Regions from separate parts of the Kitasatospora sp. NA04385 genome, predicted to be linked through region 2. Evidence: riboswitches for the same ligand, from Rfam matches in the RefSeq annotation. Region 2 holds a riboswitch; the other holds the start of a gene.
What was found. A riboswitch is a leader RNA that binds a small molecule or an ion and turns the genes downstream of it on or off. The one in region 2 is predicted to bind ZMP and ZTP.
Positions count from the first base shown of each region.

Region 1 (4,410 bases), 7.0 Mb from region 2:
CCGTCACGTACGCGGTGGCGGAGGTGCCCGCCACCGCGCCCGGCAGCACCGTGTCCGAGAGGTGGCCGACCAGGTCGGTGGTCTTCCGGTCCTGCGGGGCCTGCGCGGGCGTGACGGTAGTGAACAGCACGTCGCCGTCCGAACTGGTCTGCAGCGGCGCGGTGCTCGCCGTGTTCGGCACGCCGGTCAGCGACTGCTGGACGGCGGAGGCCAGCGCCGGACGGTCGGACGCGGGCACCGAGGTCTGGTCGACCACCACCGTCAGCGGGCCGTTGGAACCCGGGCCGAACGCCTCCGACATCAGGTCGAACGCCCGCCGGTCGGTGAACGAGGTCGGGTCCGCGCCGTCCCCGATGTGCCCCAGCTGGATCGACAGCAGCGGCACCGCCAGCACCAGCACCGTCACCAGGCCCACCGACAGGTACCGCCACGGGTGGTGCTCGACCCGCCGCGCGTACCGGTGCCACATGCCGGTCGCCTCGGCGCCCTCGGCGGCATCGGCGTTTTCGGGGGCTTCGCCGCCCTCGGCGACGGGCGTGCGGACGGTGAAGCGGTCCATCCGGCGGCCGATCACGCCCATCAGGGCCGGCAGCAGCGTCAGCGCGCCGCACACCGCCGTCACCACCGTGACGCCCGCCGCCAGGCCCAGCTTCGCCATGAACGAGATGCCCGACACCGACAGGCCCGCCAGCGCGATCACCACCGTGGTGCCGGAGATCAGCACCGCCCGGCCGCTGGTCGCCACCGCGTGCCCGGCCGCCGTCCGCGGGGCCGAACCGTCCATCAGGTTCTGCCGGTGCCGGGTCAGCAGGAACAGCGCGTAGTCGATGCCGACGCCCAGCCCGATCATCGTCGCCAGCGTCGGCGCGACCGTCGCGAACGTCGTCAGCGCCGCCAGCAGGCCCAGCAGCCCGAGGCCCACCACCACCGCCAGCAGCGCGCTCACCAGCGGCAGTCCCGCCGCGATCACGCTGCCGAAACCGAGCAGCAGCACCACGATCGCGACCCCGAAGCCGATCAGCTCGCTCACCCGGTCGCTCGGCGCCGGCCGCGCCAACTCGCCCAGCGGACCGCCGTACTCGACCTGCACGCCCGCCTGCCGCAGCGGCTGCACCGCCGCGTCCACCTGGTCCAGGTAGCCGTCGCCGAACGTCGCCGGAGTGCTGTCGAAACGCATCGTGATGTACGCCGTCCGCCCGTCCGCGGACACCGGCCCGCCCGGCTGCGGGGCCTGGCCCGGCGGTGGCAGCGGGTCCTGCGCCGACAGCACGTGCGGGAGGTGCTGCAACGACGTCACCGCCTGGTCGACCTGCGACTGGAACTGCGTCAGCGACTGCCCGTCGTGCAGCACCACCTGCGCGCTCGTCCCGCCGAACGCGGGCTCGTGCGCGGCCAGCACGTCCGCACCGTCCTGCGCCTGCGAGCCGGGCACGGAGAAGTCGTCCGAGTACGCGCCGCCCACGGCGTGGTCCGCGACCTGCACCCCCACCAGCACCACCAGCCAGCAGACGATCACCACCACCGGGTGCCCGGCGCACCACGCGCCCAGCCGCCACAGCAGGCCGCGGCGCTGCGCCGTACCCGGCCCGGACGGCTCCGGTGCGGACGGCTCCGGTGCGGACGTGCTGTCGGACGAGGACATCGACCCTCCCGGGGGCGCGGTGTCACCCGTGCGCGGTGACCGGAATCCGACGGTAGCCACGGCCCCGCCACCCGCCTTCGCCCCGCACCCGCGACACGGCCGAACCCACCCGAACGCCGGGCACGTCCGGGGGCGGGCTCGGGGCGGCGGGGTGCGTTCGGGGTGGGCCGGCGGACGGCGGGGCGTGTTCCGGTGCGGCCGGGCGCTGCTAGCATCGGCGCCGTCGCGACTGGCGAGAGGTGGAGCACCACCGGGGAGCGGCACAGCACAGCACGGGACCGGCACCGTCCGCCTGGGTGTCCTCCGAAGCCGACACACCGACTTCACGGAGGGGCCGTCACCATGGACCTTCGGTACGGAATCAACCCGCAGAACACCCGCGCCCGGATCGAGCCGCTGCCCGGCACGGACCTGCCGCTGCGCCTGCTCCAGGGGCAGCCCTCGTACGTCAACCTGCTGGACGCGCTGAACGCCTGGCAACTCGTCAGCGAGGCCGCCGCCCTGCTCGGGCGCCCCGCCGCCGCGTCCTTCAAGCACGTCTCCCCGGCCGGCGCCGCCCTCGCCGGACCGGTCGACCCGGCCACCGCCGAACTCCACGCCCTCGACCCGGCCGCCGTCGGCCCACTCACCTCCGCCTACCTGCGGGCCCGCGACGCCGACCCGAAGTCCTCCTACGGCGACTTCGTCGCGGTCTCGCACGAGGTCGACCTCGAACTCGCCGACCTGCTCGCCCGGGTGGTCTCCGACGGCATCGTCGCCCCCGGCTACGCGCCCGGCGTGCTCGACGTCCTGGCCCGGAAGAAGAACGGCCGCTACCTCGTCCTGGAGGCCGACCCCCGCCACACCCCGCCCGCCGTCGAGACCCGCGAGGTGCACGGCCTGCGCCTGGTCCAGGACGTCGACACCACCCCGCTCACCGCCGCCCTGCTCACCGACGTCCGGGTCGGCACGCTCACCCCCGCCGCCGCGGACGACCTGCTGCTCGGGCTCGCCGTGCTGCGCCGCACCCAGTCCAACTCGGTCTGCTACCTGCGCGACGGCGCCGCCCTCGGCATCGGCGCGGGCCAGCAGTCCCGGGTCGACTGCACCCGGCTGGCCGGCGCCAAGACGGACACCTGGTGGCTGCGCCGCCACCCCGCCGTCCGGGCCCTCGACTTCCGTCCCGGGATCCGCCGCCAGGACCGGATCAACTGGCAGATCCGCTACCTGGAAGGCGACCTCACCCCCGACGAGCGCACCCGCTTCGCCGCCGCCCTGCACGGCGGCGGCGACGTCCCCGACGAACTCGGCCCCGAGGAGCGGACCCACTGGGCGGCCCGGCTGGACGGTGTCGCGTTCGTCTCCGACGGTTACCTGCCGTTCCGCGACAACGTCGACCACGCCCGCCGCCACGGCGTCACCGCGATCGCCGAGCCGGGCGGTTCGGTGCGGTCCGCCGAGGTCGAGGCGGCCTGTGCCGAGCACGGCATCACGCTGGTGCACACCGGGCTGCGGCTGTTCCATCACTGATGTCCTGTCACCGGTGTTCCGTCACCGATGCTTCATCACCGGTGTTCCGTCACCGATGCTTCATCACCGGTGTCGCGTCACCGGTGTCGCGTCACCGGTGTTCCGTCACTGATGCTCCGGCATCGATGTCGCGTTGTTGGTACCGCGTTGTTGGTGCCCCGTTGTCGGTGTCGGTGCATCGATGAGCTGTCACCCGTGTCTCGTCATTGGTGCGTCATCATCGATGTCTTGACGTTGATGTCCTGGCACGGATGATCTGCCATCGGTGTCCCGTCACCGATGCTTTGTCATCGATGGGGCGTCACCGATGCCTTCTCATCGGTGAGTTGTCATCGGTGTGCCCTCACCGATGCCTCATCACCGGTGTCCCGTCACCGGCAGCGCGGCGGGGCACCTGGTCGGTCCAGGCCCGCTGCGCGGCGGTGTCCGGCACCGCCAGACCGCGGGCCCGGGCGATGCGTTCCCACGCGTCGTCCGGGTCCGCGCCGGAGCGGACCAGCACCCCCGCCGCCAGCAGCGAGGAGCGGCCGATCCCGGCCCGGCAGTGCACCACCAGGTGCCCGCCGGCGGCCAGCCGTTGCGCCAACTCGTCCAGCAGTGGCAGGACTTCGGCGACGGTGGGGACGGTGCGGTCCGGGATCGGTACGGCGGTGAAGCGCAGTCCGGCGGCTCGGGCGAGGGATGCCTCCGCGTCCAGCCCGAGTTCGGCGCACTCCGCCGGGGTGAGCGCGCTGACCAGTTCGCTCACCCCGAGCGCGGCCAGCGCGGCCAGTTCCTCCGCCAGCCAGTCGCCGCCGCGCGGCCGGGCCATGGTGCTGATCCGGCCGGGGCCGGGGTGGTCGATCGTGAACAGGGTGGGACACATGACGGGGCCGACCTCCGTGCGGGGCAAGGGCGTTCGGCCGTCCGGGAGGGCATCGGCCGGTGCGCGGTGCGCGCGTTGTGGTGTGGTGCGGTATGCGTACCGGCCCGGCGGTCGGCAGGACAGCGGACCGGGGCGTCGGCAGCGGGGAACGACCGGCCGGGCGGGTGCGCGCGGACGAGCGGGCGCGGCGCGGCGGGCGGTGCAGTGAGGCTAGCACCACCCGCCGGGCGCGAGGAGTCGGGGGACACGTCCAGGCCGGTCCGTTCGGGTCGGTTCGTTCAGAGCCGGGATGTCCGTTCGCCCCGGGCCCGTTGCCCCCGTTCAGCCCCCCGTTCGCCCCGGGCCCGCCGCCTCCGTTCAGCCCCCCGTTCGCCCCGGGCCCGCCGTCCCCGTT
Region 1 covers NZ_CP054919.1:981,152-985,561, reverse strand. Annotated here, with positions in the region: gene HUT16_RS04275 (MMPL family transporter) at 1-1,642, opposite strand, end outside; ZMP/ZTP riboswitch at 1,858-1,947, shown strand; gene HUT16_RS04270 (phosphoribosylaminoimidazolecarboxamide formyltransferase) at 1,985-3,151, shown strand; gene HUT16_RS04265 (tyrosine protein phosphatase) at 3,495-4,016, opposite strand.
Region 1: another riboswitch for ZMP and ZTP. It lies ahead of HUT16_RS04270 (phosphoribosylaminoimidazolecarboxamide formyltransferase); the one in region 2 lies ahead of HUT16_RS35460 (glycine hydroxymethyltransferase).

Region 2 (4,410 bases):
AGGTCGGCGAGTTCGGCGGGCCCGGCACCGTGCGCGCGCAGGTGCCCGTCCAGGGTGCCGTGGTGGGAACGGACGGAGAGCAGCGCCCGGCGCAGGTGGACGGCGGCCACCGGGCGGGAGGCGTGGCCGGGCCCGGCCTGGCCGGCGGCGCTCAGCCCGAGCGCGGCGTTGGAACGGAGGAAATCGGCGGTGACCTCGGGCTCCGGAGCGCCGAGCAACGACTGCAGCAGGGCGACCACCACCCCGGTGCGGTCCTTGCCGGACGCGCAGTGCACCAGCACGGCGCGGTGCTCCGCCGCGAGCAACTGCCGGACGGCGGCCACCACGGGCCGTCCGGCCAGCTCGCCCATCAGCGGGTACAGCTCGGCCTGCTCCTCCGGCCAGCGCTGCTCGGCGAAGACCGGGACGTGCAGGTACCGGATTCCGCTGCCGTCGAGCGCGTCCGGCCGGGCGGCGGCCTCCGGCACGCTGCGCAGGTCCAGCACGGTGCGCACGCCCAGGGCGGACAGCGCCCGCGCGCCGTCGGGCGTCAGCCGGTCCAGCGCTCCGGACCGGTACAGCACCCCGCGCGGGAGCGCGCCGGTGCCGCCCGCGTCCCGGAAGTTGCGCACCCCGGGCACGTCGAGCCGGCCGGTCGGTTCGTCGACGATCACGGCTGCCATCCTAGGCAGCTGCCGCGGCCGCCCCGGGCCGGTCCCGGTGGGCCGCCCCGGGCCCGACCGGGGAGGTGTTCGCGCGGGTCGCCCCTTCCGCGCCGGGGCGCTGCGCACCGTGATCTCCGAAGCCCTTCACCCCGTCCACCGGCCCGGCCCGCGGTGCTGCCGCGGGCCGGACCGGCCGGCGTCCGCACCGATGTCCGGACCGGTATCCGGACCGGCATCCGGACCGGGGTGCGGTGCGGGGGGATCAGCCGAGCGCGATGCCCGGGTAGAGCGGGTGCTCGGCGAGCAGGTCGACCGCGCGCTTGGCGACGGCGTCGCGGACGGCCGCGTCCAGCGCGTACTGCGCCTTCGAGGAGCCGACCGGTGCGGTGGCCGTCAGCACCGTGTGGATCAGCTCGGCGACCTCGTCCAGCTCCGCCGCGTCCAGGCCCCGGGTGGTCAGCGCGGGCGTGCCGAGCCGGATGCCGGAGGTGTACCAGGCGCCGTTCGGGTCCTGCGGGACGGCGTTGCGGTTGGTGACGATGCCGGAGTCCAGCAGCGCCGCCTCCGCCTGGCGGCCCGTCAGGCCGTACGAGGAGACGTCCGCCAGCACCAGGTGGTTGTCGGTGCCGCCGGTCACCAGCGTGGCGCCGCGCTTCAGCAGGCCCTCGGCCAGCGCCCGCGCGTTGTCGACCACCTGCCGGGCGTACACCTGGAACTCGGGGCGGCGGGCCTCGGCGAACGCCACCGCCTTCGCGGCCATCACGTGCGACAGCGGCCCGCCGAGCACCAGCGGGCAGCCCCGGTCGACGTGCTCCGCCAGCTCCGAGGTGCACAGCACCATGCCGCCGCGCGGGCCGCGCAGCGATTTGTGGGTGGTGGTGGTGACGATCTGGGCGTGCGCCACCGGGTCGAAGTCCCCGGTCAGCACCTTGCCCGCGACCAGGCCCGCGAAGTGCGCCATGTCGACCATCAGGGTCGTGCCGACCTCGTCCGCGATCTCCCGCATCCGGCGGAAGTTCACCAGCCGCGGGTACGCCGAGTACCCGGCGACCAGGATCAGCGGCTTGAACTCCAGGGCGATCCGCCGCACCTCGTCGTAGTCGACCAGCCCGGTCTCCGGGTCCGTCCCGTAGCTGCGCTGGTCGAACATCTTGCCCGAGATGTTCGGCCGAAAGCCGTGGGTGAGGTGGCCGCCGGTGTCCAGCGACATGCCCAGCATCCGCTGGTTGCCCAGCTCGCGGCGGAGCTCGGCCCAGTCCTGCTCGCTCAGGTCGTTGACGTTGCGCACCTGGGCGCGCTGCAGCGCCGGGCTCTCCACCCGCTGCGACAGCACCGCCCAGAACGCCACCAGGTTGGCGTCGATCCCGGAGTGCGGCTGCACGTACGCGTGCTCGGCGCCGAACAGCTCGCGGGCGTGCTCGGCGGCCAGCTCCTCCACGGCGTCCACGTTGCGGCAGCCCGCGTAGAAGCGGCGGCCGGGGGTGCCCTCCGCGTACTTGTCGCTCAGCCAGTTGCCCATCGCCAGCAGCACCGCGGGCGAGGCGTAGTTCTCACTGGCGATCAGCTTCAGCGAGGCGCGCTGGTCCGCCAGTTCCCCGGAGATCGCCGCGGCGACCCGGGGTTCGACGGCGCGCACCACGTCCAGGGCGCTGCGGAAGGCGGTGTCGGCGGCGGGGCTGCCGAAGGTGTGTGCGGACACGGACTCGACCACGGGCGGTCTCCTCGAAGTACGGAACGACGATTCGGACGGCCCAGGCGCACGGCGACAGCACACGGCACCCGGAGGCACCGCACGGAGCCGCTCCCCGATGGTGATTTCCATCCCAGCGCGCCAGTCACGGCTCACCGTGATGCTACCAACCGGCGGGGCCGGCCTGTAGTACGCCTGGGCGACGCCGCTCCGGCACCGGGGACGGCACCGGGGACGCCGAGGAAGTCAGGGAAGTCGGGGACGCCGGGGACGCCGGGGAAGTCGGGGAAGTCGGGGAGGCCCGGTGGAGGCCGCGGGGAAAACCCCTGGTGCGGCCGGGCCCGGCATCGGCATGATCGGGCGCATGACATGGACCCTCCCCGCCACCACCCGCACCGGCGGCTCGCTCACCGCGCCCGAGACCGAACTGCTGCCCGGCTACCTCGCCTGGCACCGCGCCACCTTCCTGCACAAGTGCGCCGGGCTGACCGGCGAGCAGCTCGCGCTGCGCCCGCTGCCCGCGAGCTCGCTCTCGCTGCTCGGCCTGATGCGCCACCTGGCCAAGGTGGAGCGGACGTGGTTCCGGATCCGCTTCGCCGGCCAGGACGTCCCGCCGCTGCACTTCGTGGAGGGCCACAAGGACGCCGACTTCGACCTGCTGGAGCCCGAGCGGGCCGAGCAGGAGTACCTGGCGCTGCTGGAGGAGCAGCGGCTCGCCGACCTCGCGGTGACCGGCGCCGGGTTGGACGAGGTGCTGGCCGCGTACGGCGAGAAGCAGTCGCTGCGCACGACGTACCTGCACGTCATCACCGAGTACGCCCGCCACAACGGCCACGCCGACCTGTTGCGCGAGCACATCGACGGGGTGACCGGGGGCTGAACGGGAGGCCCCGGAGGGTGAAGTCCCTTGCGGGGCAAGGGCACTGGAATGCACCCCGGCCGGACGGTTCGTCAGATGAGCGGATAGCATACTGAGTATGGGACCTCTCGAACCGAACGTGCCCGAGCTGATCCTCGGACTGATCGTCTTCTCCGCCCTCTTCTGGGCGCTCGGCAAGGTGCTGCTGCCCCGCATCGAACGCACCCTCGCCGAGCGCCACGACAAGACCGACGGCGGCATCGCCCGCGCGGAGGCGGTCCGGGCCGAGGCGGAACGCATCCGCCAGGAGTTCCAGGCCGAGCTGACCGCCGCCCGGCACGAGGCCGCCGCCATCCGGCAGGCCGCCGCCGAGGAGGGCGCGGCCCTGGTCGCCGCCCTGCGCGCGGAGGGCCTGCAGCAGCGCGAGCAGCTGGTGGCCGAGGCGCAGGTGCAGCTGGCCGCGGACAAGGTGCTGGCCGAGGCCGAACTGCGCGAGGACGTCATCAAGCTGGCGTCCGAGCTGGCCTCCCGGGTGGTCGGCGAACCGCTCGGCGACCTGCCCTCCACCCGCGCCGCCGCGGAGGAGTTCCGCAACCGCGCCGAGGTCTGACGCCCCGCCCGTTCGCAGCGGTGGAGGTGGTTCAGGAGCACGGGCCGTCGTCGGCCCACACGCCCCACTGGCCGCTGGCGGACGGGTTCTCGTTCAGGGTCCACCACTTGGCGTGGTAGTTGTGGCCGTTGTAGCTGACCTTGTTGTTCGCCACGTAGGTGGTGGAGGCGGACCAGGCCGGGCTGCAGGTACCGGTTCCGGTGCTGGTGCTCGGGGAGGGGCTGGTCCCGGTGCTCGGCGAGGTGCTGCTGCTCGGCGACGGGGAGGTGCTGGTGGGCGGGGTCGCACCGGCGAACTTCACCGTGTACTTGGTGAAGTCCCAGTCGTTCTGGGCCACGCTGGAGCAGGCGCCGGACAGGCCGGGGTCGACCGTGCCGGGGCACTGCCGGTCGCGGTTGACGGACCAGTAGGTGTAGCGGGCCAGCTTGTGCGCGGTGGCGAAGTCCAGCACGGTCTGGAAGTCCGCCTGCTTGAAGTACTCGGCCGCGTCGGTGCGGCCGTTCATCAGCGACACGCCCTCGTGGGCGTACGCGGTGGCCTCGTTCCAGCCGAAGGTGCTCTGCAGGAGCTGGTTGAACTTCACCAGCGCGTCGGTCTGCGCCGCCGC
Region 2 covers NZ_CP054919.1:7,997,363-8,001,772, forward strand. Annotated here, with positions in the region: gene HUT16_RS35455 (tyrosine-protein phosphatase) at 1-653, opposite strand, end outside; gene HUT16_RS35460 (glycine hydroxymethyltransferase) at 907-2,355, opposite strand; ZMP/ZTP riboswitch at 2,387-2,493, opposite strand; gene HUT16_RS35465 (DinB family protein) at 2,699-3,214, shown strand; gene HUT16_RS35470 (hypothetical protein) at 3,312-3,803, shown strand; gene HUT16_RS35475 (carbohydrate-binding protein) at 3,835-4,410, opposite strand, start outside.